DNA from 2 places in the Peribacillus sp. NPDC097284 genome. Region 1 is predicted to be linked to the other one. Evidence: predicted binding sites of a transcription regulator. Region 1 holds the regulator's gene; the other holds the start of a gene.
The links. Region 1 encodes NrdR, which represses ribonucleotide reductase genes. Its sites were predicted from a motif close to AACACNATATATNGTGTT; they were not measured.
Positions count from the first base shown of each region.

Region 2: ACIQXU_RS01015 (vitamin B12-dependent ribonucleotide reductase) is a predicted target of NrdR. The motif match lies at 10,612-10,629, and genes of this name have one in related genera.

Region 1 covers NZ_JBIWCZ010000001.1:516,939-532,781, forward strand. Annotated here, with positions in the region: gene ACIQXU_RS02625 (M42 family metallopeptidase) at 1-336, opposite strand, end outside; gene ACIQXU_RS02630 (dUTP diphosphatase) at 400-888, opposite strand; gene ACIQXU_RS02635 (sigma-w pathway protein ysdB) at 995-1,375, shown strand; gene ACIQXU_RS02640 (TVP38/TMEM64 family protein) at 1,413-1,985, opposite strand; gene ACIQXU_RS02645 (DUF1294 domain-containing protein) at 2,049-2,321, opposite strand; gene rplT (50S ribosomal protein L20) at 2,389-2,748, opposite strand; gene rpmI (50S ribosomal protein L35) at 2,784-2,984, opposite strand; gene infC (translation initiation factor IF-3) at 3,019-3,519, opposite strand; ribosomal protein L20 leader region at 3,618-3,754, opposite strand; gene ACIQXU_RS02665 (hypothetical protein) at 4,039-4,215, opposite strand; gene thrS (threonine--tRNA ligase) at 4,297-6,228, opposite strand; gene ytxC (sporulation protein YtxC) at 6,667-7,494, opposite strand; gene dnaI (primosomal protein DnaI) at 7,627-8,565, opposite strand; gene ACIQXU_RS02685 (replication initiation and membrane attachment family protein) at 8,552-9,970, opposite strand; gene nrdR (transcriptional regulator NrdR) at 10,029-10,490, opposite strand; gene speD (adenosylmethionine decarboxylase) at 10,730-11,110, opposite strand; gene ACIQXU_RS02700 (glyceraldehyde-3-phosphate dehydrogenase) at 11,427-12,464, opposite strand; gene coaE (dephospho-CoA kinase) at 12,622-13,221, opposite strand; gene ytaF (sporulation membrane protein YtaF) at 13,246-13,878, opposite strand; gene mutM (DNA-formamidopyrimidine glycosylase) at 13,956-14,786, opposite strand; gene polA (DNA polymerase I) at 14,806-15,843, opposite strand, start outside.
Region 2 covers NZ_JBIWCZ010000001.1:184,743-200,585, forward strand. Annotated here, with positions in the region: gene ACIQXU_RS00970 (YqhR family membrane protein) at 66-578, opposite strand; gene ACIQXU_RS00975 (DUF1385 domain-containing protein) at 925-1,878, shown strand; gene ACIQXU_RS00980 (SA1362 family protein) at 2,009-2,383, shown strand; gene ACIQXU_RS00985 (patatin-like phospholipase family protein) at 2,403-3,284, opposite strand; gene splB (spore photoproduct lyase) at 3,364-4,389, opposite strand; gene ACIQXU_RS00995 (hypothetical protein) at 4,525-4,707, shown strand; gene ACIQXU_RS01000 (MFS transporter) at 4,737-5,981, opposite strand; gene ACIQXU_RS01005 (sialate O-acetylesterase) at 6,314-7,156, shown strand; gene ACIQXU_RS01010 (PadR family transcriptional regulator) at 7,153-7,692, shown strand; gene ACIQXU_RS01015 (vitamin B12-dependent ribonucleotide reductase) at 7,895-10,465, opposite strand; gene ACIQXU_RS01020 (lipoate--protein ligase family protein) at 10,853-11,689, opposite strand; gene ACIQXU_RS01025 (rhodanese-like domain-containing protein) at 11,887-12,270, shown strand; gene gcvPB (aminomethyl-transferring glycine dehydrogenase subunit GcvPB) at 12,431-13,888, opposite strand; gene gcvPA (aminomethyl-transferring glycine dehydrogenase subunit GcvPA) at 13,885-15,228, opposite strand; gene gcvT (glycine cleavage system aminomethyltransferase GcvT) at 15,247-15,843, opposite strand, start outside.

The DNA of each region.
Region 1 (15,843 bases):
CACATCGCCTTTGCTCGTCACGATCGTCACACGCTGTGCAAGCATGACCTGTGACCACCATCCCCCTACCGGCTGGAAACGTAAAAATCCTTTATCGTCGATTCGTGTAATCATGAAACCGACCTCATCCAAATGGCCCGTCACGACAATCTTCGGCCCATTTTCCTCACCTGTTTTCTTAGCAATCAAACTACCCAATCCATCCGTGGAAATTTCATCCGCATATGGAGTTATGTATTCAGTCATGACCTTTCTTACTTCACTTTCATTCCCGGCAATCCCTTTTGCATCCGTTAAGTCTTTCAACATCTTAAGCGTTCCATCTAATTGAACCATTCCCGTTCCTCCTCATTCATACACTTCAACTTTCATTATACAAAATATGGGTATAACCCACAATTAATAGCCATTCTTCTGCCGTTCATAATTCACTTCATTCTTACTGACATACGCGGCCTCTACATCCACCGCAGAAAAGCCAAGCATCTCCCCTAAGCGTAAGTACTCGGTAAATACCGCTTGAAAGGCAGGCTCCTCCTGCTGTACACGAAACTCATTGATGGATCCATAAATCTTTATAAATTGCGCAGTTACATCCTCCCCTTTCAGATGGGAAGCTGATTCCACTTTGGGCATAAACCCTTTTTCAATGCCAAGTGACAGAATAAAATGTATGCCATCCACATATTCAGCTAAAACCGTATCCTTATCCGAAGGGCCTTTAAGACTCCAAAACTTAAAACATCTTGTTTCGTTCGCCAGCTCGCCAAGCTCTACTAATAGAGCCAGAATTTTTCTCTCAACAAGATCCTCATTATGTAATGCATGTTTCTTCTCAATATGTTCATCCAAGGCAGCCTGCATGTCCATCAATTTTTCGATATTCATTTCATCACTACTTTCATCAGTCATGCTTAAATTATATCAAATAAATGAAACTTATTAAAAACCTATACGTAAAAGAAAGGAATCACTCTGTTTAGGAGGAAACTTGATGGTATTAATACTACGGATCTTGCTTTTGGCTCTTATCATCTTTTTCATATACACGACAATCAAATATTTATTTAATCCGAAACGAAAATTGGAACTTGCACACGAACAGAAAAAGTTCTTTTTGCTCGATGATACATCGAATATCCGCAAGAATTTTTTATTGACCTACAACGGGGTGATGTTTGAAGGGGAAAAATATTTAGGTACGACCGAACGTTCCTTTGAGGTGATCTCCATTTTCATCTGGCCGAAGAAAACTTCCGCTTTGAAAGGCTTAAAGCGTGATGATTTCTTAAAGATTGAAAGAGCCATAAAAAAACAATATCCAGATGCCATGATTGACTGGAAAAGTCCGGTTAAGGAGTTTTTGACCGACTAAAATGGCAATGGCCTTGAGTGACTTCCACTCAAGGCTTTTATTTTTCATGCGATTGAAAAAATTCTTTCCATGGCACGACCGTCTGCTTTTCCCTCAATAAGTACAGCAATAAGGTAAGCGATAATAAAATGATGATGATGAGTGTCGGGCTGAAATCCGCAATATAATGACCGAAAACCGTATAGACGAAGGCAACGGGGATATTTGTCATGAAGGATAAATAAAAGTAGTTCTTTAATCCTTTATTGGATTCCAAAAGACAGAGGGATAATAAATAGTAATGGATGAACGGAATGAGCCGCAATACCGCAATTTGACGGCTGTTAAGTTTCCGATTTCCGAATAGCTTATTTTTAAGACGAAACAGTTTTTCCTGCATTTTAGGAAACTTTTCAATGACGAAATAAAAAATCATATTAGCAAGGGTCAGACCGATGATGGAGTAGATGGTTCCAAAAGCTGCCCCGAATAAAATGCCCCCTGAAATGCAAACGACTATCACAGGTATGAATAAAAACTGTCGTAACAAATGGAAAGTGATGAAAATTAATGGTGCAAACACACTGCCGGATTGAACGTAACCCATTAAAAGTGTCAGTTTTTCATCCATGTTCTCCCTCCAGCTAATTCTTGCTGCTTCTACAAGCATATACGCAATTTCAGTAACATATGACTAACGAATGATGTTGGTGAGTAATAGCACAATCTGGATAACCATTAAAGCAGGTAGCCCCCATTTAAAAGTGAAGTGCTTCGTTTTATGGCGGAAATGACGCATCCCCATGAATGCTCCCGTTCCCCCGCCAATGATGGCCCAGGTCCAGAGTGTCTTTTCACTGATCCGGTATTCCCTCTTCCATGCCTTCTTTTTATCGATGCCCATCAGCACAAACCCGATGATGTTGACCATGATGAAATAGGCAAGAACGAACCATATCGCTTCCATCTTCTTTCCCTCCTTGCATATAAAAAGCCGCCCTCTTAAAAAAGAGAGCGGCTTATATCAGTCAGACTTATTTGTCTAATTGTTGTTTAGCAGCAGTTGCTAATTGAGCAAAAGCTTGTTCGTCAGCTACAGCAAGATCAGCAAGCATCTTACGGTTCACTTCGATACCAGCAAGCTTTAAGCCATGCATTAAACGGCTATAAGATAGTCCGTTGATGCGAGCAGCTGCGTTGATACGAGTGATCCAAAGTTTGCGGAAATCACGTTTTTTCTGACGACGGTCACGGAAAGCATAGTTTCCTGACTTCATTACTTGTTGGTTAGCTACTTTGAAAAGAATATGTTTCGAGCCATAGTAACCTTTAGCTAATTTTATAACCTTTTTACGACGTTTGCGAGTAACAGTACCGCCTTTTACACGTGGCATGTTATTTCCCTCCTATTTAACTCGATAAATCGAACTTATTTAATGTTATCTAACATATGACGAATACGTTTGAAGTCACCTTTGCTTACAAGGCTAGCTTTGCGAAGCTTACGCTTTTGCTTAGTAGATTTGTTAGCAAATAAATGGCTTGTGTAAGCGTTAGAACGCTTAAGTTTACCGGATCCAGTTTTTTTGAAACGTTTAGCTGAACCGCGGTGAGTTTTCATTTTAGGCATAAGGTATTCCTCCTCATTACAAAATACTTAATAATTACTTTTCGGCTTTTGGTGCTAAAATAATGAACATGCTGCGTCCATCCATTTTTGGATGTTGCTCGATTGTAGCCACTTCTTTACATGCATCTGCAAAACGAACCAATACGCGTTGACCGATTTCCTTATGCGTGATAGCACGACCTTTGAATCGGATAGAAGCTTTTACTTTATCGCCTTTTTCAAGGAATTTGATTCCGTTGCGAAGTTTCGTATTGAAATCATGTTCTTCAATCGTCGGGCTCAAGCGAACCTCTTTCAGACTGATGACCTTTTGATTCTTACGAGCTTCCTTGTCTTTCTTTTGCTGCTCGAAGCGGTGTTTTCCGTAGTCCATAATCCGGGCTACCGGAGGCTTTGCATTTGCAGCAACTAAAACTAGATCAAGATTTACACGAGCGGCTATTTCCATTGCCTCGAATTTCGTTTTAATTCCAAGTTGTTCTCCGTTTTGGTCAATAAGACGAACTTCACGGGCTCGGATGCCCTCGTTTACCATCGCGTCTTTACTAATAGTTAGCCACCTCCAAAGATATTGGCGAATACGAACGTTTGAATCAATTAGGTCACGCTCACAACTCGCTTACAGGATATAATAAAATAAAAAAAGTGTGGATGCATGCAGCACCCACACTGATAGACTAATTTAGAAAGATCCAAATAATCAAATCATGACCTGTTAACTGCATTGCTTGCGTCAACCAGGTGAGAAGCGGGTGCCTCTTCTTTCCTCAAACCGTATTCAATTCACTTTAGAAATATATCATAAACACTGATGACTTGTCAAATACTTAATTCGTTTTAATTCGTTCGTTTTTCACAACAGAATTAATCTTATCAAACATTAGGAGATTTGACAATACATTTTCCTAAAGTATTTTGAATAAATAACATTCACCATCATACGACCACGTCAAAATGGGAGTGCTTCACTACATCCTCGAATTCATAAACCCATCTTTTGATTCACCGATGCTCAGGCCTACCATAGCCTGTCACTCCATTTCCTGCATGATCATCACCTGTTAGGATTTTCTTTTGCCTTTTTCTTTTTCTCAATCGAATCCCACGAAAATAGAGCGATCCAAAACAGCAGGACTGGGAAAATGGCATATTGTCGGTAATCATCCAACATCAATAAAACGATGACTAACAAAAAAGCCGGTGCAAATAAATAGGAAAATTTCTTTTTCATGATGTCACTCCTTATTCTTCGTTGTCTTTATCATGCCTTAATTAAAAGGGAGACACAACAATATGTGCCTCCCTTTTTTTGTTAACGACTCACTTCTGCTTTAATGGCTGAAACGAAGTCTTCGAAAGATACCGTTTCGGATTTTTGTTCGCCGTATTTACGGACGTTCACACTGCCTTCGTTTACTTCATTATCACCAACGACAAGCATGTAAGGGATTTTTTGCATTTGTGCTTCACGGATTTTGTACCCGATTTTCTCATCACGAGTGTCCAAATTAACACGGATGCCTGCTGCCTTCAGTTTATCTTGGATTTCTTTTGCATATTCAAGATGCACTTCAGGTGAGACTGGAATCACTTGTGCTTGGATTGGGGATAACCAAGTTGGGAAAGCCCCTTTGTATTCTTCGATCAAGTAAGCGACAAAGCGTTCCATGGTAGAAACTACGCCACGGTGGATAACGACCGGACGGTGATGTTTACCATCTTCACCGACATAGTTTAAGTCAAAACGTTCAGGAAGCAAGAAATCAAGCTGAACAGTCGATAATGTTTCGTCTTTTCCTAAAGCCGTCCGCACTTGGACGTCCAGTTTCGGACCGTAAAATGCCGCTTCGTCTTCCGCTTCGAAGTAATCAAGGCCAAGCTCGTCCATCGCGCCTTTTAACATGCTTTGCGCTTTTTCCCACATTGCATCATCGTCGAAGTATTTCTCAGTATTGTTTGGATCGCGGTAAGATAAACGGAATGAATAATCCTTGATATCGAAATCCTTATAGACTTCTAAAATCAGGTTCACGACACGTTTTAATTCGTCTTTGATTTGATCCGGACGGACGAAAATATGAGCATCATTCAATGTCATTCCACGTACGCGCTGCAATCCTGACAATGCGCCTGACATTTCATAGCGGTGCATCATGCCAAGTTCAGCAATCCTGATTGGAAGTTCCCGGTAGCTATGGATGCTGTTTTTATACACCATCATATGATGTGGGCAGTTCATCGGACGAAGAACAAGCTGTTCATTATCCATGTCCATCGCTGGGAACATTCCGTCTTGATAGTGGTCCCAATGTCCAGATGTTTTGTAAAGGTCGACACTACCCATAACAGGTGTGTATACGTGGTCATATCCCAGGCGCTCTTCCTTGTCCACAATATAACGCTCAATCGTACGGCGGATTGTTGCACCCTTTGGCAGCCACATAGGCAGCCCTTGGCCGACTTTTTGTGAAGTCATGAACAGATCCAATTCTTTACCGATTTTACGGTGATCACGCTCTTTTGCTTCCTCTAAGAAACGTAGGTGGTCAGCCAGGTCTTCTTTTTTGAAGAAAGCCGTACCATAAATACGTTGCAACATTTTGTTCTTGCTATCGCCTCTCCAATAGGCCCCTGCAATGCTTAACAGCTTGAATTCTTTGATCTTTCCAGTGGAAGGTACATGAATTCCCCGGCAAAGGTCAAAAAACTCACCTTGTTCATAAATCGTTACTTGCTGTTCAGCTGGAATCGCATCGATCAATTCCAATTTATATTCGTCGCCAATCTCTTTAAAACGGGAAATGGCTTCATCACGGGTTACTTCAATACGTGAGATTTCCAGGTTTTCATTGACGATTTTCTTCATTTCTTTTTCAATCGCTGAAAGGTCATCAGGAGTCAATGATTCCTCAAGATCGATATCGTAATAAAAACCGCCTTCGATGACTGGACCGACACCGAATTTAGCGTTTTTATAGAGACGTTTGATGGCTTGTGCCATTAAATGGGCGGTACTGTGGCGAAGAACTTCAAGTGCTTCCGCAGCATCTTGTGTAACGATTTCAATGGTACCGTCTTCTTCAATTGGACGTTTCAAATCATATAGTTCACCATTGAATTTACCTGCAATGGATTTTTTTCTTAGTCCTGGGCTGATGGATGCTGCGATGTCTTCAGTTGTTGTGCCTTTAGCAAACTCCTTCACCGCTCCATCAGGAAAAGATATTTTCAGTTGTTCTGACATTGTAGCTTCACTCCTTCTTTTAGTTACCATCCGTTTCAAGTTTCAGGGGGATACCAAGCAATTGCGCGGATTAAAACACAAAAAAGCCCGCCCCTGTATAAAACAGGGACGAGCTTAGTAATTAAATTAACCCGCGGTTCCACCCTCGTTCCACTCTGCTTTTCACGGCAAAGTGACACTTGTAACTAGATAACGGCAGCTTCCCGTCAGCTCATAGTCGCAAAAAAATTGCTTTCCGAACCGAAGTTTAAAGGTGGTAAGTGTTCTATGCTAATAGGAAGCTTACAGCCTGCTGGCTTCCCTCTCTGTAAATTGGCGACTAGAATACCCGTGTCCTCATCATAACTTTTTGTTTTTAATAGTATGTAGGAAATTATAATTCGTTATGCATTGAAAATCAAGGTTAAAATTAGGTTTTACCCAAAATCCCCAAGATAATCATTCAGTGGCCTGCTTAAAGGCTGAAAGCGGCAGGACGGTCGCCCTTTCCTCGAAGATTCGTGTCATCGTTTGAATCAGGCCTTCCTCCTTATTATCCGTATAAATATATAAGCTAGCCGGTGCGATGGATAAGAGTGGTGCCCAAAGGACCGTATCAAGAAAGAATGAAATATCGGCCAGCAACTTCCTGTCAATCATGCTTGTCAGTTTTCGGCGATCCATCCTGCCAAGCTCATGATCATAGAATTGAAACCCGTCATGATTGACAAGGTGAAGCCTTGGTACCTTCGATTCCTGTTCATGCAGGCAATCCCTGAGCATCGCAATGAAATTTTGGTAATCCTGCTCGAGCTTATATTCATCGATGGCCCGAACTGCATACTTTTCCAACGCATGCTGAAAAGACCTTAACCGAAAGGTAGTGAACGAATCGAATGAAAAAGACACCTTTCCCGCCAATATACTCTGAAGGCCTTCTTCGATCAATTGCTTTTCCCTACTGAATAAACTGCCTCCACATTCGGTGTTTTCCGCTTCAATGATGGAAGAAGCTATCTCGATGATGGCATCGATTTCTTCTTGTTCTCGATAGAAAAATTTGCCGATGATGATTTGTTTAAGAACAGGAAGCGTTTTTTCTTCAAGTAAAAAGGAATGAAATGTTTCACTGAGCAGTGTCAGCCATTTATCGGTTTTTAGTTTGGACATATCGATAACGAGACCTTGTTGTGGGGAAAATTCAATATATGGTTGAACTTCTGTCCCCAAAGGATGGACAGAAACGAAATTCATCAGTTTTAAAGCTTCCGAATCATTTTGGAACATAATTTGCACTACGACATCCCCCCTTCCCCCTTGCTTTACTTTTTTCATGTATATGGGAATAGGGGCTTATTTAGAAGTAAGATGGTGTGAAAGGGCAAAAAAAAGCAGCCTCTTTGTAGAGACCACCTTCCTTTACCTTCTGCGATTGATACCATCAAGCTTTACAGGTTCCGCTAAATATTGAATCCTCTCCAATACCCTTGCCGCTTTCACTTCTTCTTTCTCACCGCGTTGGGAATAAGTCAAGTGATTCTCCAGACCCTTCATATCAAAATTGGAAGTGAAAAACGTCGGTAAATTTTCAAGCATTCTAAATTGGAGGATGGGCCCTATGACTTCATCCCGTCCCCAGCTTGTCATCGATTCTGCCCCAATATCATCAAGCATCAGGACAGGCGCCGTTTTGACCATCTCTATTTTCTCGTTGACGGTATTATCACCGATTGAACCTTTCAGTTCCCGTAAATAATCAGGAACATAGACGATCATCGAAGAGATTTGCCTTTGCGCAAGTTCATTGGCGATCGCACCCAATAAATACGTCTTACCAACGCCAAACTTTCCGTATATATACAATCCCTTTTGACGTTTGCCAGGCTCATATTCCATGATGAACGATATCGCTTTTCCTAGGACGCCTAACCGTTTATTTTCATCGTCCGTTTGTGAAAAGTCTTCAATCGTTGCCTTCAATATATCCTTGGGAACATATAGACTGCGAATGAGCCTCTCCCGTTTCCGCTTCTCATCCTCTGCCAATTTCCTCGGACAGATTTCATAATTCAAATTAAGGGCCTTCCCTTGAACAACGAGCTTTGGATAATACCCATGCATCATATTGATGCACCCATCCAGGCTTGGACATCTATCACACTTGTTGCTCTGAGAAATGAATTCGTAAAGCTTACCTAAATTCTTATCAATCATTTCCTCTGTGACCGTTGAGCTATTGGCATTCAGAAAAAGACGCACCTGTTCATTTTCAAAGATTTCCTGCTTCAACTGTTCATAGCGTTTCTGGAAATCACCCGTATTGGCCAGTTTATTAAGCGATCTATTAATCTTTTCCATCGTTTATTTCACCTCCAGCTTTCCACTGCTTCCACTTCTCTTGAAGCTCACGTTTTTGTTCACTCAGTTCAGGCTGTTCCGCTTTCTGTTCAGGCTGTTTCTCCTCGTCCTGTTCAAGCCAGTCCGGAACCACTTCTTCTCTGATCGATTTTTTCCGGCCGCCTTTGGCAACGTTCTTGCTTCCTTGTGCCCACTCTTGGTATTTCCGGTGTTCATTTTTAGCCAGTTCCATCGCTTCTATGACTGTGGAAACCTTCAATCGTGCCCAATGACCTGCCAGTTTTTCCACATATCCCTTTGTGAATTTCATGTCTGTCTTAAGCATAACGTATTCGATTAAAACATTCACGACTCCAGGATTCAGCTTCTGATTGATCATTACACCTTCCACCACTTTTAAATCACCACTGGTCGGTTCCGCTCCTCCGGATAATTGCATGAGCCGATCACGCGGGGAAGTAGTCTCCAAATGGCGAATAAGCTCTTGCTCCTGTGTTTTCGGTTCATCCTTTTGCGTCCGTTCCCGTATAGGCTGTACACGATTGATCAAGGAAGGCATGTCGGCCTGGCGTTCAATCTGGTACCAGTCCCTTGCCGCTTTCCGAAGCAGCTCTTCATCGATCTCATCGTCCAGCGTTACGGCATCCATTACTAGTTTTTGCATTTCAAGCGGATTGATGCCATATAAAAAAGCTAGTTTGGCGATGGTATTTCTAATCTTAGGCGTAAAGGCCTTCTTGGGTACAATCGAGCTCTTCATCCCAGCGAACAAAAGATCAAAATCAAACAAGCCATCGAACCCCGAAGGCTCGACACCGTCAGATTGATCGATAAATTGCTGTTTAGGCAATGGGTTCCATTCGTTTTTGGCTTCATCCGTAACATAGAGGGAATCTAGATGATCTGATGAAAAAACCTCTGCAAAGGATTTCGTCACATATTCAAACTGGTCCGTTGCAATCGTGTCCACACAAAAGAATCTCTTCAGCCGGTTGAATTGGACTTTTCCTATTTTTTTATATAAATAGATATTCAGCATGCCATCCGTGAAAAACTGCTGCGGGGATAGGGGCGGATTCAATTCATAGATGAATTCCTTCGTATCCCCTTTCGATTTCTTGTACACATTCAGCAATCCGATTCCTTCAAGTAAAAGACGTGCTTCATATATATCGCCTAATTTCAGGCCCATGGTATTCATCAATTGATAATGGGAGGAAGCCTCCGACCAAAGCCGGTTCTCCTCCAATTCGCTCCATAACGTCATGTATAGGCTAATACAGATCGGTCCAATAAGAGGTTGGTACAGCCGTGTCAGTATTTTCCGATCATAATCATGAAGCAGCCCCGCAGAGGACACCATGTACGAATCCGCGGGGAGCAGTTCCTGCCAATGCATTGACATCTTCATTCAAACCTTTCAAAAGATATAGTGAAAAAAGAGCCAAAGTAAATCTTCAGCTCTACTTTCTTTCTTTATTTATTAAATCTTTCAGTTCATCGATAAATACATTAATATCTTTAAATTGTCGGTATACGGAGGCAAATCTCACATAGGCCACTTCATCAACTTCAGCCAGTTGGTCCATCACCATTTCACCGACACTGTCACTTTTCACTTCCGAAATACCCTGATTGCGCAATTCCTTTTCTACATAACTCGTGATTTGTTCTAGTTCCTTCAATGGAACCGGACGCTTTTCACAAGCCCTGATTAGTCCACGCAGGATTTTATCACGGCTAAACTCTTCCCGAGTCCCGCCCTTTTTCACGACGATCAACGGCGTCTCCTCGACCTTTTCAAAAGTAGTGAATCGAAACCCGCATGCCTCGCATTCCCGGCGTCGTCGAATCGATTTACTTTCATCGACAGGCCTGGAATCGAGCACTCTCGTTCCGTTATATTGACATGATGGACATTTCATCATTACCAGCTCCGTATTTTAAGTGATACTCCTAATCAAACTTCCCTAAGGAATACTATTTTATCTTAATCTTATATAAAAGGGACAACCAGTACAAGTAAAAAGTGAAACTTCAAGTAAAGGATGTGTGTACTTACTATGTAAATGCCTGTTAATGGAGCTTTTCCATGAGTGAAGAATGGCCATTTCATGGCATCAAAAAAGAGATGCATATATAGCATCTCTTGTTAACCCGTTTATTATAAAGCACCCATTTTAGTTTTTTTCATTTGCACGGGACCAAGTCCACGTGGAAGTTCAATATTCTCGCGCGTTTGTGCATTCAAAGCCTCCGCGATATAATCGGCTGCAATATTAGGATCTAAGTTGCCGCATGTATAAACATCAATGCTGGCATATCCATGTTCCGGAAAGCTATGAATGGTCAGATGTGATTCAGAGATAATGACGACCCCGCTCACTCCTTGTGGAGCAAATTTATGGAATGCCACCTCGCGAACCTCAGCACCCGATTTCAGTGCAGCATCGACGAAGATTCTCTCAATTAAATCAATATTGTTCAGTTTTTCAAAGTCACAACCCCAAAGTTCAGAAATGACATGTCTTCCCATCGTTTCCATCGTGTAAGCTGTTTCCATATTCTGTTCCCCCTTACATAATTAAAAATTCTGAATCCTTAACAACTACCACGGGGGAAAGTTAGTCCAAAGAGGTCCTAACCCTTTAAGTAGCCATTACGCAAACTCCCTTTTTAGGAAGTTCACGATTCATAGTATATAATGTATGGATTTCTTTTGCAACTGCATTTTGCATTTTTGGAAATTTAATCATTAATTGTTAATCTGACAGGACCAAGGAATTAATACCCAAGGTTCCGTAACTTTCCTAAACGTATCCATAAAAATAGCCCGTTAAACATATAACGGGCCCTTACTCTTATTTAACTGACATTTGAACTTCAGAAGCCTTTGTCAACTCCGAAGCCACCAATTTTACAAGATCAACTACTCGATTGGAGTAACCCCACTCGTTATCGTACCAAGCCAGAATTTTCACTTTTCTATCACCAATCATCATCGTCGACAGACCATCGATGATGGCAGAATGCGGATTGGTCTTGAAATCACTTGAAACAAGCGGTTCTGTTGTATATTCCATAATTCCTTTAAGCTCATTTTCTGAGGCATCTATGAAAGCCTGATTCACTTCATCGATCGTAACATCACGGTTTAAATCCACAACAAGGTCGACTAAAGAGACGTTCGGAGTCGGTACACGTATGGCCATACCATGAAGTTTGCCCTTCAATTGAGGCAACACCAATGAAAGAGCTTTAGCCGCCCCTGTAGTCGTAGGGATGATGCTTTCTGCAGCCGCACGAGCACGCCTTAAATCCTTGTGCGGGTTATCGATGTTATTTTGGTCATTCGTATAAGAATGGATGGTTGTCATCAAACCATTGTCTATGCCGAACTTTTGATCAAGTACTTTGGCAACCGGTCCAAGGCAATTAGTCGTACACGACGCGTTCGAAATGACGAAATGCTTGTCAATTTCTAACGCTTCCTGATTTACGCCCATCACAATGGTAACGTCTTCATTTTTACCCGGCGCGGAAAGGATGACCCTTTTTGCCCCTGCTTCTAAGTGCATGGCGGCTTTAGAACGCTCATTGAATTTACCCGTAGCTTCGATTACAATATCTATATCCATCTCTTTCCAAGGCAATAACTTTGGATCGCGATTATTTATCAGTTGTACACGTCGTCCATTCACTACAAGAGAATCATTTTCGGCAATGATTATGCCGTCAAACTTCCCATGAATTGTATCATACTTCAATAAATGGGCTAACGTTTCAGCGGGATAGCTTGCATTAATGGCAACGATGTCCAGACTCTCATCTACTATTGCCTTACGGAAAACCATTCTTCCAATTCTTCCAAATCCGTTAATCGCTATTCTTGAATTCATTTATCGGACCCTCCTGAATATATTAATGTTATACTTAATACCCTTCATATGTAATTAGTATAACACATTACTCTTGGAATGTGTTAATAAAAAAGCGGATTTCTTCCTTTTTCAAAACAAAAAGGAAGAAACCGTTAAAGTCCCTTCCTTTTCCACTCTATAGGATCTCCCATTTCTTAAGTATTTCAACAACCTGCTTTTTGGTTTCTTCTATATCGCCATTATTATCGACGATGGCATCCGCTAGTTCCTTTTTATCTTTCAAGGGCATTTGCGAATGGATTCTCGCTAAAGCGTCGGTTTCCGTCAACGCATTCCGGTTCATTAATCGCTCTAGTTGAACCGATTCATCCACGTATACCAAAAGTGTCCTTTCCACCATGAACGTCAGCTTGCTTTCGAATAGGAGTGGAATGTCCATGAATACCGTTTCCGCTCCAGCAGCAAGGGCCTTTTCCGTTTCTTGGCGCATCCAATTTCTCACGGCAGGATGTACGATACGATTTAAAAGCAATCTTTTTTCTTGATCGTGAAATATGATCGAGCCTAACTTTGCCCGGTCGATCCTTCCATCAGATAATAAAAGATCTTCCCCAAAAGCCTTCACCACTTGTAGGTAGGCCTCTTCCCCAGGTTCCACGACTGCACGGGAAGCCACATCCGCATCCACTATCACGAAACCCAATTCTCTTAAATACTGACTGACACTACTTTTCCCACTGGCAATTCCACCAGTGATTCCGATGATTTGTCCCATAAGCTCCCCCCTTTTCTCCATTCTTTATAACTTGAATAATCCGATTAAAATCAGTAATACCCCCGGAAGAAAGGTCAGATGCTGCACGATTTTATTATTGGAAAGCAATTTACCGGATTGAAGTCCGCTCCCGATAAAGATGAAGCTCATCACGGCAATGCAAAGTGCAAGAATGATTGGGGAAATCCCCATCATGGCAGCTCCCACTCCGGCACCGAAGGCATCTAGCGATAACGCAAAGCCCAGTACAAGCGCCTCGATACCGGTAATCGTCCCTGATCTATCGAAATCGGCATTCATTGGTTTTTGTAAGATATTGATAGCCACTCCAAGTGATTTAATTTCAAAATTGAAGATGATTTTTTCGTGATATCGCTCATCATTCGTTTCCTTCTCGGGCCTAAAATATTGGTACACCATCCACGACCCCAAAAGTACGAGGATAATGCCCCCTGTTTTTTCTGCGGCCCCGACAGAGATAAGCTGACTGATGAATTCACCGATGACCATCGCAATACCCAAGCTCATTGCCGAACAGACCGATACGACAGCAATGGATTTCAAGGGTATTTTCACCTTGCGCATACCGAACGTCATGCCCACACCGAAACCGTCAATACTTACTGCAAAAGCAAGAAAAATAATTTGTAGCCACATCGGAATGAATGCTCCTTCCCATCTAGTTGCTACCCCAGTATATGGAAAGAGCCCATCCGATGTGTTTTCTCGAATTATTACTTATTCGGCTGGCAAGTCGGGCATATATGTGTGCCCCGTCCTGCGACGACTAGCTTTTCTAGCGGGGTACCGCAAATTTTGCAGTTTTCCCCTTTGCGTCCGTATACATTCAGTTCCAACTGAAACATGCCGATTTGACCTTGTGAGTTGACGTATGAACGTATCGTGCTCCCGCCTTTTTCCACCGCTTCGCTCAAAGTGGCGATGATTTCGGCATGCAGTTTTTGAATTTCTTCCAGTGTGAGGGTGGAAGCCACTCGTTCCGGATGAATGCCTGAACGGAATAAGGATTCGTCCACATATATATTACCGATCCCGACCACGACGGTTTGGTCGAGTAGAACAGGTTTGATCTTCCTGCTCGTTTTCGCAAGTTTTGCACGAAGTCCCTCGACGGTGAACTCTTCCGATAGTGGTTCAGGACCTAAATGCAACAGAGGCATTTGCACCATTTCTTCTCCTTTACGAAATAAATGCATCGTTCCGAATTTGCGGACATCCCGATACCTAAGCTCACTGCCATCCGTGAAGGTGAAGATGACATGGGTATGCTTATCGTAAGGTTCCTCTTTCGAATGGACCCCGTATTTCCCTTCCATCCTTAAATGGGAGACCATCGCATAGTCGTCCATGTTGAAAATGAGGAACTTGCCCCGACGGCCAATGCTGTGGATCGTCTGACCCCTTAATGCATCTTGAAACTGTTCAACTGGCTCAGGTGCCTTTATGATTTTGGGCCAGAAGACGGAAACCTCCAGGATTTCCTTTCCTAAAACAAGCTGTTCCAATGTTCTTCTGACGGTTTCCACTTCAGGAAGTTCTGGCATTATAATCACCTATCTTCATTTATTTAGCATCGAACCATGTTGGTCCATATGCATAATCCACTTTGAGTGGAACGTTCAATTCAATCGCATTTTCCATTTCTTCCGGTACGATTTTCATCAGGATCTCGAGCTCCTCCGGTGGTGTTTCGAAAATCAATTCATCATGAACCTGCAGAAGCATCCTCGTTTTAAGCCCTTCTTTTTTCAGGCGTTCGTTCATATTGATCATCGCTAGTTTAATGACATCTGCGGCACTTCCCTGAATTGGGGTATTCATCGCTGTCCTTTCAGCAAAACTTCTGATATTGAAATTACGGCTCGTGATTTCGGGAATGTAGCGCCTTCTTTGCAGTAATGTTGTACTGTATCCATTCTTACGTGCTTCATGAATGCTTTCTTCCATATAATCCTGCACACCAGGGAAGCTTTTGAAGTACCTCTCGATGAACTCCCCAGCTTCCTTACGTGTTATCCCAAGACTTTGAGAAAGTCCATAGTCACTTATTCCATAAACGATTCCGAAGTTTACGGCTTTAGCGTGTCTACGCATATTTGATGTGACTTCCTCGGAAGGCACATGGAATACATCCATTGCCGTCCTTGTATGAATATCCATCCCGGCCCTGAACGCTTCAACCAATCCACTGTCATTGGCGATATGCGCCAATACGCGGAGCTCGATTTGCGAATAGTCGGCTGCGAAGATAATCCAATCCTTTTCGGAAGGAATGAACGCCTGTCTGATTTTCCGACCTTCCTCTAGACGAATCGGGATATTTTGCAAGTTAGGGTCCGTTGAACTAAGGCGGCCCGTTTGGGTCAACGCCTGATTGAATCGGGTATGCACCTTATCCGTTTCCTGGTTCACCACTTTGAGCAAGCCCTCGATATAAGTCGATTGCAACTTGCCCAATTGCCGGTACAACAGGATTTCCTTTACGATATCATGCTGGCTTTCCAGTTTTTCCAGTACATCCGCTGACGTGGAGTAGCCCGTTTTTGTCTTTTTGTACACGGGGAGCTCCAATTTTTCAAATAAGATCACCCCGAGCTGTTT
Region 2 (15,843 bases), 330 kb from region 1:
ATGCTTTCCATGAATATTCTATCATAATTACAAATTGTCTTACTACTTTTTTACAAACGGCCCGATCAGCTTCCCGATTGATTTTCAGCGATTTCTTTTTGACGCAGATATTCCTGATGGTCATAGGATATAGAATATCCTACAAAAAGACCGTATAATATAAAAATGCAAACACTGGTTATGATGGAATTGGATGACATCTTCGAAACAGCGGGCAAATCTGAAAACATTGGCTTGAAAACAAAAACCAGTAATGCCCAACAAATCACACCATAAATCAGACCAGCAAAAATGCTTTTAATTTTTTTTAAAAGCCCATAATATATGAAAGCAACACCAATGGAGAGGATTCCGAACACTAGCAAAGTCATCATCGTTCCCTGCCAACGGTCAATCCAGGACATATCCGACCAGGAAGTTAAGATGAATTTCGGACTAAACTCCATAAACTTAAAATAATGTGCCGCCACTCCGGCTAAACTAGCAAAGATTCCCCCAAAAATACCAATGGCAAATACATTGGCAAGCAACAAACTTTTATTCTCTTGCTGATGATTACCTGTTTCATTTGTAGACACCTTAAACACCTCCGATATATAGTATGTCCTTTCTTAAATAGGAATATTTTCTTTTTTGGGCCTTCGAGGGTAGATTTACTAGAGGTTTTTGTTATTATTCTGTATGATTAACTCATAAATAATGTACTTTTCTCAAAGGATAATATCCATTCAATGTTGAAGTTTATATGTATAAGAATGTTTCTTCCTGAGATGGTTCATTTATGTTCGTGTTTAGGAATAAGTTCCCCGCTCATCATCAATAGATTGATGAAAGGTCGATTTATAAAAACCTGAACATATTTTGGCTATACATGTTAGCATTCATGAGAGAGCTACGTGAAAAACTATTTAGGTTGGTGTAGAAATGTCTGAGGTTCAAAAACCCGTTTATGGAGGGCAGGCTGTCGTGGAAGGCGTCATGTTTGGCGGCAAGCATCACACAGTCACCGCTGTCCGTCGCAAGGATTCAACGATCGTGTATTACCATTTACCACGAGAATCAAAGCCTGTGATGAATCGGCTAAAAAAAATCCCATTTGTACGGGGAATCGTTGCCCTTATACAATCAAGTGCAAATGGCTCTAAACATCTTAATTTTTCCACAGAACAGTATGAAGAGGAAGCTGAAGGAACCAAAGTAGAAAAGAAAAAAGAAGTCAAGGAGTCTTCAAGGTTTAGTGTATGGTTAAGTGTGGCTGTTATCGGTGTTCTATCATTCCTATTCGGGAAATTGCTGTTCACCCTCGTTCCCGTTTTCCTTGCAGAATTGACAAGACCCATTTTCTCTAGTCACCTGGCCCAGATCCTAGTGGAAAGTTTATTTAAATTGATACTACTGCTCGTATATATTTACGTAGTATCCATGACCCCATTAATCAAGCGCGTGTTCCAATATCATGGGGCAGAGCATAAAGTGATTAATTGCTTTGAAAGTGGCAAAGAATTGAATGTGGCCAATGTCCAGGCAAGTTCAAGGCTTCATTACCGTTGCGGCAGTAGCTTTATTCTATTTACTGTCATTGTCGGCATGTTTGTGTACCTTCTCGTCCCGACCGATCCTCTTTGGCTCCGTGTCGTGGATCGCGTTTTACTTATCCCTGTCGTCCTAGGCATAGCTTTTGAGGTATTGCAGTTGACGAATAAAGTGAGAGATATTCCTGTTCTTCGTTACCTTGGATATCCTGGTCTTTGGCTTCAATTGTTAACCACAAAATCCCCTTCAGACGATCAGGTCGAGGTTGCACTCGCTTCCTTCAATGAGCTCTTAAAGATGGAAAAAAGTACGGAGGAAGGTTTAGACTCGGATGTTATTGTGTAAAACACTTATAACTGACTTTCGGAATAATATGATAAGTATTACTCCCTCTTTACTTTTTGGGAATATTTTGAATGGATAATGTTTAAAATAAGCTAAAAATGCTTATGATGCTCTTAAGGAGGTGTCTTTGTTGAAACGTTTCATATCTATTTTGATATACGGAATCATCGCCCTCGGAGTCTTCGGACTGATAAGCAGAATGGTTACTGACCCAATCGGACTCCTAAAGAATATTCTGATTATTGCCGCGGTCGCTGGGATTATTTATATGATCTACACCGGATTAACAAAGAGTAAGCCAGTGAAAAAAGAGCAACAGGCATTTCGTAAGGCTGCACGTCAGTCGAAAAAGCGGCTAAAGAGCAAAACTTCGAAAAAGGATAATGTGGCTAGCTTTTCGGCAGCGAAAACGTCCAAGAAAGGTTTAGCACGTAAGAAAACGGAGAGTCACTTGACGGTCATTGAAGGAAAAAAAAATAAAAAGAAAAATCGGGCCTCATTTTAGGAGCCCGATTTTTTTCTTTTTAATAGGTCCATCGTTTTAAAAACTCCCTTGTGTAAATTCGTCCACGTTCTATTAATTCCCCCTTCATCTCATCATTCATATTGAAATCCATCGCGGAAATACCCTTCATCGGAATAAACACGATGTTGTTAACATGTTTTTTGGATATATAACGTGAATCGTGAGCATCCTTCATCGTTTTGAACAGGGCCGAGAATAACTCCACTGCGTTTCCTACCTCATGTGGCTTCCATATTTCATCCGCACTCAATCGCAAACCGATGACGGGTCGTTCCTTTCGTATATGTTCAGAATTGAATAACCACATGGGGAAGTTGCTCAATACTCCTCCATCAACGAATAGGGCCGTACTTTTCCCTACATTCAGCTTGACTGGTTCAAAAAAATAGGGAATGCTGCAGCTCATCCTTACCGCTTTAGCCACTGAAAAAGTATGAGGGTCAATCCCATAGTTCTTCAAATCATCAGGTAGGACGACCAACTTCCCATTTGTGATATCCGAAGCGATTATGCGAAGAGATTGAGGGGGAAGATCTTTGAAGGTAACCACATTTCTGATAGCCAGTTTTTGAGCTACCCATTTTTCTAATGCCTCCCCCTTGTATAATCCCAATTTCCAATAAACTAAAAGCCATTTTGCAAAAGGAATCGGTATAAGACCGTGTCTCCTATCCAATAAACCAGATAGGTTTATATCAATAAAGAGTTTCTCCATTTCTTCCCCTGTATACCCAGCTGCTATGAAGGCAGCTATAATAGAACCCGCACTTGTTCCTGCAGTTCTATGAAATGTAAATCCACGTTCCTCCAACTCTTGGAATCCACCCAATAATCCATAGCCTTTTATCCCGCCTCCGGAAAATACGCCGTCAATGATCATAGCTGCCCTCCCCACCCGGTCTATTCATTTTTAAGCAGGAGCAGGGCTTATTATGACTGTTTTGGCGAAACTTTTCTCTTTAAGTAAAGTACTGAACTACAGCTTTCGGAAAAAATTCCTCTATATACTCTCTTATTGTCGTTTCCAACTCTTTTGCTTCTTCATTTTGATAAACGTATTTACCGATTCCATAACGGCCCCATTTATATTTCCGTTTGGTTTCATCCAGTTCCAACTTTGTTTTGGGATAATTTTTTTGAATCACTCTTTTAGCAGGCCCCGTAAAGCGATGTTGTATTAATTCAAACGTTAAATCCGGTATGTCGACTCCTTTTAAGCCCTCGCTCAATCGTTGGAAGAGTTCATAATACCCTCCCTGCCAATCTTCATGCCTATAAATGGGAGCGACGATGAATCCTAATGGGTAGCCCGCACCCGCCACTTTTCGTGCTGCCTCTATCCTCTCGTCAAAGCTTGAGGTACCAGGTTCAAAATTCTTGATCACATACCTTGAATTGATGCTGAACCTGAATCTTGTCTTACCATTATGCTTTGCATCCAAGAGATGATCGACATGATGAAATTTGGTTACAAACCGAAGCACACCATATTCACTTTTGCCAAAGTATTCGATAGCCCGTTTTAATGAATGTGTCAAATGGTCAATGCCGACGATGTCAGATGTACAAGCGGCCTCGAAACGGGTAATTTCTGGTTTTCTTTCGTTCATGTAGTTTTCTGCAGCCTCAAAAATCTCATCCAGATTAACATAGGTCCTTATATATGGTTTGGTACCAAGCGTTGTCTGTAAATAGCAATAATGACAGTGCCCCATACAGCCTGTGGCCAAAGGAATGGCATACTCGGCCGAAGGTTTAGAGGTATCGAATTTCAATGTCTTTCTGATACCTACAACCAGTGTGGATTTAGCTACACGATACTTTTGAAGATCATTATCTCCGGGTAAGTCCCGAATTTGATTATGAGAGGTCGTTTCACGGATTTCGATACCCATGTCCTCGAACTTCTTTTTCAGTTCTCTTCCTAAGGGGTATTCAAGGGCCCGTGGTTCGATATAAACAAGCTGTGGGATAAAGGGTTTCATATCCATCTCCATTCATTGACCGATCCGGTCATAGTTTTAGTTAAACTAGACAACCTATATATAAGGATAGCTTTTGCCACTTCTAAAATCCTCATGATGGTTTTTATTCTGTAAATAATGGAAAGGAGATGCAATATGTCAAAGAAGCAAAATGCATTCCGAAAAGTAACCGAAAATAAAGAAATGACTGTCACAGTTAATGAAAATCCAACTTTACAGCGTATCCCTGGAGACTCTGTCGACAAGTACTCCATTTTAAGAAGTGCAAATCTTGAGCTGGCCGAAAAAGAAATCGGCCAACAAATGGAAAACAACTGACAGATACAACAAAGAGAAAGCCGATTCCTTTAGGATTCGGCTTTCTTGTCGTCCGGTTTCAATGTTTTTTTATTAATGATTTTAAAGACGAGGAATAGCAAGATGAGACCAATCACGGCGGAAATAATATAACTCATGTTTAAATGATTTTTCATTAACACAGACATGAGCGGTGGTCCTGCCGCGACACCGATAAACCTGGCCGCGCTATAAAAAGACGAGATGGTTCCTCGTTGTTCCTTTTCGATATTCTCAGTGATGAGCGCATCCAATGTTGGAAGTAGCGCCCCAATGGCAATCCCCAATATACTCACTAGAATGAGCATGATCACGAGTTTGTCCTTTGTATATCCTACAAATGCCACGCTTGCCGACATCAGTATTAAACTGACCAAAATGATCTTTCTCATCAAAGGAATGCTTCCTTTGATTTTCCTCCCCGCTATATAAGAGGAGATACACAGGAATAATAAAGGGATAGCCAATATAAAGCCTTTTTTCACTCCTTTTAGATGATGCAATTTCTCCAGATTATCCGATAAGAAAAATAGCACCGCAAAAAGAATGAGCATGACGAAAACACCCAATATGAAGACTACGAACAGCCATTTTCCTTCTTTCTTAAAGGTAGCCTTCGTTTTTTTAAAAAATTCCTTGAACTTAAGAGGCTCATCTTCATTTTTTGGAACCTTGATGCAAAAGAATACGAAAATGATTGAGATCAGGCTAAAAAAGGAAATGGAAAAGAACGGAAGGAACCAAAGGACAGCTGCAAACAAAGATCCTAAAATCGGACTTAAAACTTTGCCGAACGTATTTGACGTTTCGATGATGCCAAGCGTCGAGCTGGTCTTTTCATCGTCATCCTTATAAAGGTCCCCCACTAACGGAAGAATAATCGGTGACGCCCCAGATGCTCCAATCCCTTGAAGGATCCGCCCAATGATTATCCAGGTATATGGACTGTCCATTTTCCAGGATGCGAACCCTGCAACCAATCCTCCAACTAAAGCTAATATCAGACTCGGTAGTATGACTTTTTTTCTTCCTATGCGATCAGATAAGTAACCCGCCACGGGGATAAGAAAGATGGACGCGACCGAATAACTGGTGATTATCATACTCGATTGAAATGAAGTGATATTCACTTTCTCTTCAAAAACCGGTAGTACGGGTATAAGCATTGAATTCCCCAGGGTCATAACGAGAGGAATCGAAGCCATGCTTACAATACACCACACGCTAACCTTACTATTACCTTTCTGGTTTTCCATTCAAACACCTCATTAATGTTGATAATGAATAGTCTAACCATAAAACTGAAAATACTTCATAAAGACGTTTTCCAAAAAAAAGGGTTAGGGCGTGCTAATAGGGAATAACACAAAAAGTCGTCGAGGAAAGCTTCTTAGCTTACCTCGACGACTTTTTGTAGCTTTTTAATAAGTTTAAGTATGACATATAAGGTAATCAGCATGATGGGATTCTATATTTTTCGTTAGTAAAAGTTCCTTGTAGACAAACAAGTTGACGATAGTCTAATTAGACTATATAATGATGAAAGTCTAATTAGACTATATCAGTTATCCAAAGGCGTGAAAATTAAATGACAAAATCTTTTTTAATGTTAGGTCAGTCAAATATGGCAGGACGTGGATTCTTGCATGAAGTAGATCCTATCTATAATGAAAAAATAAAAATGCTACGCAATGGTCAATGGCAAATGATGACCGAACCGATTAATTACGATCGTCCTGTTGCTGGTGTAAGTCTCGCAGCATCTTTTGCAGAGGAATGGTCGAAAGTCAATCCTGATGATGAAATTGGCTTAATTCCTTGTGCGGAAGGATGCAGTTCTTTAAATGATTGGCATCCAGAAGGTACCCTTTTTAAACATGCTTTATCTGAAGCTCGATTTGCGCTTGAGTCTAGTGAAATCTGCGGTATTCTTTGGCACCAAGGCGAAAGTGATAGCAACCATGGTCTTCATGAAACATATTATGAGAAATTGGTCCTGATTATTGATACTTTAAGAAAAGAATTAGAACTTGAAGATGTCCCTTTAATCATTGGTGGACTTGGTGACTTTTTAGGGAAAATAGGTTTTGGAAAATACGCAACAGAGTCTCAACAAGTTAATGAACAGTTACTCCGATTTGCTCATACTCAGCAAAACTGTTACTTTGTAACGGCAGAAGGCTTAACAGCCAATCCGGACGGTATTCATTTGGACGCTGTTTCGCAACGAAAATTTGGTTATCGCTACTACGAGGCATTTTCGAAAAAGTGCGATGTCCTAACACCTCTTTCGAATGAAGAACAATCATTAAAAACCAATACTGACTATTCAAAAACAGAACAAATTTATATTCATAGTATGAATATGGCTTTAAGCAAAATCACATACGCTGAATTTGAAGCAAAAATGATGAAGGTGATGCAATCATAATCCCCTTGCTTATACTTGGCCTGCTGATCCAAAATCCTGGAGCGCATGGCTACGAACTACTAACTTTAATGGAAAAACGACATTATAAGTATATCGTTAACTTTACGAAGGGTTCATTTTATTACAACTTACAACAACTTGATGAAAAAGGCTTGATTGAACAAGTTCATCAAACAATTTCAAGCAATGGGCGCGAAACCCACCGTTTTATTATCACAAATTCAGGAATGGAAGAATTCGAAAAATTAATGGTGAAGTTTGGAACTAAATCCGAATATGTCAACTTACAATGCTATGTGGCGTTACTCTTTGCAGATGATTTCGATAAATATAAATTATTAAAATTAATTCAAGCACAAATTGACCAGACTGAAGCTCGAATTGCTCTCCTCGATGATTATCTAGCCATCACAAAAGAATTTCCTGGTAAAATCGATTATTTTCGCCGCATGAACGAAAATTCTCGTTCTCATCATCAAGTGAACTTAAAATGGTTTAAAGAATTGAAAGAAGAAATAGAAGAGCCCAATGCATAAATATAATATCCCCTATCAATATTACTTAGTAAAATTGATAGGGGATATTTATTTAAGGAATCCATAAAAAGGTTTTCAATAATAGAACATTCCTCTACTTGAAATCACACTGAAATCCTCTAGACATTAAAAAACAGCCCTTTGGACTATCTTAATCCAAAGGGCTGTTTTTTTATGAACGATACATCTTTTCATTACTGGTTTAAAGCCCGCACTTCAATTGGGCACCACAATTCGTACAAGTATTGCATCCGCCCATTTCCTGGACTTCACCCTTACGGCAAACTGGACACGTGTTACCCACTTCCGAACCTATCGTTACATTAGTCGAACGCAGTTCATTGATGGTATCAACCAGAACGACTTTTTTCTTTTCTTCCACATCTGTTAAGCCATCCATTTCAAGCTGCTGTTCCATTTGGTTTTCTTCAGCTTTTAATGTAAGAACCTGGCTGTCACGGCTTCCATCTACATAAACCGTTCCACCTTTTGCGCCGCCTTTATATAAGCGCTCGTACACTTTTTGGACCTGCTCGACGGTATACCCTTTTGGGGCGTTAACCGTTTTACTGATTGAGCTATCAATCCAACGTTGAATGATGCATTGAACATCCGCATGGGCTTCAGGAGCCAATTCCATCGCCGAAATAAACCATTCAGGAAGGTTATCAGGATCGGCTTCAGGATGACGATCCAAGTATTCCTGAACGATGTCCGCTTTGACTTCAATGAATTTCCCTAAACGTCCGCTACGGAAATATGTGAACGAGAAGTATGGTTCAAGACCTGTCGAAACGCCGACCATCGTACCTGTGCTGCCCGTAGGAGCCACGGTCAATAAATGGGAGTTCCGGATACCGTGCTCGGCAATGCTTGTACGAATATCCTCAGGCATCTTCTTCATGAATCCAGTATTCGTGAAGCGCGTTCTAAGCTCATTCGTTTCTTCATCCGACGTTCCCTTCAGGAACGGGAAGCTGCCTTTTTCTTTTGCAAGTTCAACCGAAGCCCTGTAAGAAGACGTAGCAATCGTTTCAAACACTTTGTCGACCAGGATTTTTCCTTCTTCTGATCCATACTCGGTTTCACAATAAATTAGCAAATCATGCAGTCCCATGACACCTAATCCAACCCGTCTCTCGCCGAGTGCTTGTTTTTTGTTTTCCTCTAGGAAATAAGGGGTTGCATCAATGACGTTATCTTGCATCCGCACGCCCACTTCAACTGTTTTCTTAAGTTTTTCGAAGTTAACGGTCTTATTATCTTTATCCGCCATCTCAGCTAAATTGACCGCTGCCAGGTTACACACTGAAAATGGAGCCAATGGCTGTTCACCACATGGATTCGTAGCAACGACTTGCTGTCCATAAGCTTTTGCATTCGTCATCTCATTGGCATTATCAATAAAGAATATTCCCGGTTCTGCTGAGTACGTCGCACAAATGTTAATCAGGTTCCAAAGCTCCTTAGCACGGATCTTACGGTAAACCCGGACTTTATGGCCCATTTTTTCCCACTCGCGTACGTCTCCTACATTGTGCCACTCATCATTATAAATCGCCATTTCTTCCGCGTCGTAGCTTTCGACATCAGGGAAGCGCAACTCATACTCCGTATCTTTTTCGACGGCTTCCATGAACTCTTTGGTTAAGCAGATTGAGATATTGGCACCAGTCAAAAAGTCCGGATTGTGGACGCTATACGTTCCGCCTACGCGAACTTTTTCTTCAGCATCCCTAATGATTTTTTCACTGAATCCACCTAGACCCGGAATCTCTTTATAATTAATGATTCCTTGGTACATCGCCGTTTCTTGTTCGGTATGCGGTGTGAACTTCAATTTATCCGATGCATATTTCTTTATGGTTTCATCTTTTGTGTTCTCCATTAGGTAACGAAGAATCCTCGGATTTTGCATTTTTGAAATAATGAACTCCGCAATATCTGGATGCCAATCAGTAAGCATGATCATTTGGGCACCGCGTCTACTTCCACCCTGTTCAACCAAATGAGTCAATTTCGCTATATCATCAAGCCATGAAACAGAACCTGAAGACTTGCCATTGACCCCTTTCGCAAGGGTGTTTCTTGGACGGAGAGTAGAGCCATTCGTACCGACTCCACCACCACGGCTCATGATCTCCATGACTTGCTTTCTATGCTCGGAAATCCCTTCGCGTGAATCTGGTACAAACGGCATGACATAACAATTAAAGTACGTTACATCCGTGTTAGAACCAGCGCCATATAATACCCGGCCGGCCGGCACGAAATTAAGGTCCTTTAATTCTTCATAAAATTTATTGAACCATTCCGTTCTTTTTTCTTCAGTCGTTTCCACTGAAGCCAAACCAGTTGCATTACGCTTGGCAATTTGCTCGTAATATATTTCAAGCGGCTTTTCGATGATATCAAGCGGCCGATTAATGATTCCTGTTTCCACTTCTTCCGGATTATCCAGCACTCCGCGGAACTCTTCATCCACTAAAACCTTTGCCTTTTTCGATTCCCAATCTATTTCGACGATATGGCCAAGACCACGTGCAGGAAATTTCGGATCTTCTTTAATTGTCAATACTACAAAATCGCCAGCAGAGAGTGTGATTTTTTCAGTATCCTTAAAAGAATAACGGTCAAGCATAACTAGACGGGACACGCCCTTATGCATCATTTTCATATCAGCCGTTACAGGATGAACTTGGGGAAATAAAGATATATCTTTATTCAACCTTTCTAGATCAACCTTTAAAGCTTCTTTAATTACAACCGACATAATTCCCTCTCCTTTACATGTTTCAGATCCGTTCTTGTTGCAAAAATCAATATGTAACCTACATGTCCGTTTCGCTTAACAAGTTACACTAAATTTATCATAGCGAAACACAAAATTCAACATGTAGTGTTTAAGTATTTATTTTAACCACTATATATTGTGTTGTGGTTGATTGTCTTTTAATTTTGTCAAACGGTGAATCAATTAATTGAGTTAGTAAAAGGGAGGAAAATGTCGATTTATAATAAAAATTAGACAGATTTCAATGAATTTGAACATTGCATTTTGCCCGCCTCTTTCAAAGCACTGACGTTACAAGGAATACATGCTTGTTCACACAAATCTGAAAAAACTTATTTATTCCCGACTCTCGCTTCCCCTCTTTTTCTACCTCAAAAAATTCCAGTCATCACTTTCATATTTATTTTTGGCGATGTCCTTCACTTCCTGTAATTGCTTTTCACTCAGCACATATGGTTTCAAATCAATCGACAGACCCTCAGAAAAACCGTTTTCAAAGGCTACCTTCGCCTCGGAAATAGTTATTTTTCTACCAGCAATGTCATTGATGGCCACTGCTTTGTTTCTCAGATTGTTTTTCATCTTCTCTTTTACTTTATCATCGGAGAACTTGAATACACTAAATAGCTTCTCCTCATCAAGTTCAAGCAGGATGGCTCCATGCTGAAGGATAACACCTTTTTGTCTCGTTTGTGCGCTGCCCGCAACTTTCCTTCCCTCAACCACCAGTTCATACCAGCTTGGCGCATCAAAGCAAACTGAGGACTTTGGAGATTTCAGCATCTCTTTATCCTGGTCAGTTTCAGGCACAGAGAAATAGGCATCCAGTCCGAGGTTTCTGAACCCCTTTAATATTCCTTCAGAAATCACCCGATATGCTTCGGTCACTGTATTCGGCATTCCCGGATAAGACTCTGGGACAATGACGCTATAGGTGAGTTCATGTTCATGCAAAACAGCCCGACCGCCTGTAGGCCTACGGACAAAACCTAAGCCTTGCCTTTCAACTTCCGCCAAATCGATTTCGGTCTCAGCCCTTTGAAAATACCCGATGGATAATGTAGCCGGGTTCCACCCGTAAAACCGGATCATGGGAGGGATTTCCCCATTACTCTGCCAATTCAAGAGTGCTTCGTCCATTGCCATATTATAAGCAGGTGAACAATCGCCTGAATCAATGAATCCCCATTTTTCTTTCGTCACGATTACCCCTCTTTTCACGTAGGCTTATTAAACCCTCTAAAAAAACTCACAAGTAGTAGTTTACCAGAGTTTAGCAACGTAAAAAAGAAAGTAAGCTATTCCACCAAATATTTATAAAATTTTTTTTGATTATTGGAGAAACCAATTATATAATAGACATTGTCTGTATTCGTTTAGGTAGAAGGGAGTTTTTATGGTTGGATATCTTATATACACTGATTATCATCATAGTAGCCATCGTTGCATATTCACTATTTAATTGGTTCCGTCAACGTAAAATCGTTAAAACCTTAACACAGGAAGAATTTATCTCTAATTACAGAAAAGTTCAATTAATTGACGTACGGGAACCTAATGATTTTGATAATGGACATATCTTAGGGGCAAGAAATATCCCTATGACACAAATGAAGACCCGCTTAGTGGAGATTAGGCAGGACAAGCCTGTATACTTGTATGCTCAAAGTGAAATCATTAGCGGAAGAGCGGCAGCCATGCTATATAAAAAAGGCTACAGAGAACTTTTTCACTTAAAAGGCGGTTTCAAAATGTGGACAGGGAAGATCAAGGCGAAGAAATAAGGCCAATTGCCTAAACCTTCCATCTTATCCGGTTTTGAAACATATCATACTGTTCAATAGGGAACTCATGCTTAACAGGCCAAGCATGTTATTTCCCGAGATACATATGAATTTCACCAACTAAAAAACCCCCCGCCATCTGGCAGGGGTTTTTTCAGCATCATGCTTGATAACGAAGAATTGGTTTTCTAGCGGCCAATGTTTCATCCAGGCGTTTAATAACCGTGGTATGGGGTGCCTCCTGAACGATTTCAGGGGTTTCTTCGGCTTCCTTGGCTATTTGTATCATTGCATCTATGAAAGCGTCCAGTGTTTCTTTTGACTCCGTTTCCGTCGGTTCGATCATCATTCCTTCTTCTACATTTAACGGAAAATATATGGTAGGTGGATGATACCCAAAATCAAGTAGTCTTTTCGCAATATCTAATGTACGGACTCCCAACTGCTTTTGCCTCCGACCACTCAATACAAATTCATGCTTACAATGGCGATTATATGGCAAATCGAAAAATGGTTCCAAACGTCGCATCATATAATTTGCATTGATGACGGCATTCTCCGTAACGGCCTTAAGTCCATCCGGTCCCATTGACCTTATGTACGTATAAGCCCTTACATTGATGCCGAAGTTCCCATAATAGGGTTTGACCCTTCCAATGGATTGTGGACGGTCATAATCAAGGACAAACTGATCGCCCTCTTTTGTCACGATCGGTTTAGGCAAATAGGGAATTAAATCCGACTTCACCCCAACCGGACCTGAACCAGGTCCTCCTCCGCCATGGGGTCCAGTGAATGTTTTATGGAGATTTAAATGAACAACGTCAAAACCCATATCTCCTGGACGCACTTTGGAAAGAACAGCATTCAGGTTAGCCCCGTCATAATATAGCTTTCCACCGGCATCATGGACAAGTTGTGCCATCTCCAGGATGTTCTCTTCGAATAAGCCTAATGTATTTGGATTTGTAAGCATTAATGCTGCTGTATCTGGTCCTACCACTCGCTTCAAGTCTTCAAGGTCCACGAGCCCGAATTCATTGGATTTCACCGTAATCGTCTCTAGTCCGGCAACTGTTGCCGAAGCCGGGTTCGTTCCATGGGCCGAATCGGGGACGATGACTTTCGTACGTTTTACATCTCCATTCGCTTCATGGAAAGCCCTGATCATCATGAGCCCAGTCCATTCACCATGCGCCCCGGCAGCAGGCTGCAAGGTCACTTGATCCATTCCTGTAATTTCCGTCAAATGTTCCTGAAGGTCAAATAACAACTCTAGGGCACCTTGGACGGTTTCTGGGTCCTGGTATGGATGGATATGGGCAAAACCATTGTACCTGGCGACATTTTCATTAATTTTCGGATTATATTTCATCGTACAGGAGCCGAGTGGATAAAACCCAGAGTCCACTCCATGGTTCCGTTTGGATAAAGCCGTATAATGACGCATGATATCAAGCTCGGAAACTTCCGGAAGCTCGGCTTCCTCCGTACGTATATATTCCACAGGCAGGATTTCTTCTAGTGGAGTATCCGCTACATCCATTTCAGGAAGGCTATACCCGATTCGACCGGCTGTACTGATTTCAAAAATGAGTGATTGATCTTGATTATTCATAGTTGATCCCCCAGTTCCTGCGCAAATGCATCGATTTCTTCTTTTGTTCTTAGTTCCGTTACAGCCACTAGCATATGATTTTTCAACTCGGGATAAACGGAGCCCAGGTCAAAACCACCAATCATTTCTTTTTCAAAGAGCCTCTTATTGATATCTTTGTAGGGAAGAGGCAACTTAATGACAAATTCATTAAACGAAGGTCCTTCAAAGACCACTTCAATTCCTTGTGCTTGGAGCGTCTTTTTTGCGTAATGGGCTTTTTGAATATTCTGGACGGCCATTTCTCTGACGCCTTTTTTCCCTAGAGCAGTCATGGCTACAGAGGCTGCCAATGCGTTCAATGCCTGATTGGAACAAATATTGGATGTAGCTTTGTCACGGCGTATATGTTGCTCACGTGCTTGGAGCGTCAGTACGAAGCCCCGTTTTCCATCCTCATCCACTGTCTGACCGACTAAACGGCCCGGCACTTTCCGTAGCAGTTTTTTCGTGACCGCGAAATATCCGCAATGAGGTCCGCCGAATGCGGCTGGAATGCCGAATGGCTGAGCATCACCCGTCACGATATCGGCACCGAGTTTTCCCGGCGGAGTCAATGCACCAAGTGCAAGCGGATTACTCGATACGATAAACATCGATTTCTCGTTATGTATGATTGCTTCCATTTCCTTCAACGGTTCGATGCCTCCAAAGAAGTTGGGGTACTGTACGATGACGCCTGCAATATCATCCGAAGCCAGGTCTTTTAAAGCAGCAATATCTGTGACTCCGTCTTTATGAGGAATCTCGATGACCTCCACCCGTTGACCCTTTGCGTAGGTTTTCACCACTTCCCTTGATTCAGGATGGACAGTAGATGATAATAGAATCTTTTTCCGGCGCGTTTGTCCGGCGGCAAGCATGGCCGCTTCGGCTAAGGCTGTTCCACCGTCATACATCGAGGAATTCGCCACCTCCATACCCGTCAATTCACATATCATCGTTTGATATTCAAAGATGGCCTGAAGCTCTCCTTGAGAAATTTCCGGTTGATAGGGAGTGTAGGCTGTATAAAACTCCGAACGGGATAGGACGTGATCGACGATGACAGGCGAATAATGATCATACACGCCAGCCCCAAGGAAAGATGCATAGTTTTTCAAATCCGCATTTTTGGAAGCCAGTTTCGATAGTTCCTTCATTAAGGCTGGCTCTGATTTTGCTGGTTTTATGTCATATTCACCTTGAAATCGGACATTTTCTGGTATATCGCTGAAGAGATCATCGACGGATGTGACCCCTATAACTTCCAACATTTCTTTTTTATCCTGCTCTGTCATCGGTAAGTAACGATGTTTCATCTTATGGACCATTCCCTTCTATTTTCGTGTATTTTTATAAAAAGGTGTTTGGATAACAATGGCTTTCAGTCTCTTAGAACGGATTTCCACTTCTACTTCCGTGGATAGACTTGAGTGATTTTTATCGATAAGGACCAATCCAACATTTTTATTCAATGTTGGTGACTGAGTCCCTGTCGTCACTTCGCCAATGAGTTTCTCCCCGTTATATACTTTATAGCCATGCCGAGGTATGCCTCTGTCAATCATTTCGATGCCAACAAGCTTACGTGGTGCCCCTTTTTCCTTTTGTTCGGCAAGCACGGCTTTTCCAAAAAAGTCTGACGCCTTATCCGGTTTAACCGCAAAACCAATCCCCGCTTCGATTGGGGTGATGTCCGGCGAAAGCTCTTGACCATAAAGCGGTAGTTTCGCTTCGAATCGAAGGGTATCACGGGCCCCCAGTCCAATCGGTTGTATCCCATCATCTTTACCAGCTTCCAAAATTTTTCTCCAGAGGGCTGGACCATCCTCACTTCGGCAATATATCTCGAAACCATCTTCCCCCGTATACCCTGTACGTGAAACCATCGTGGATATATTATGAATGTGGACATCTTCTTTAAATTTAAAAAA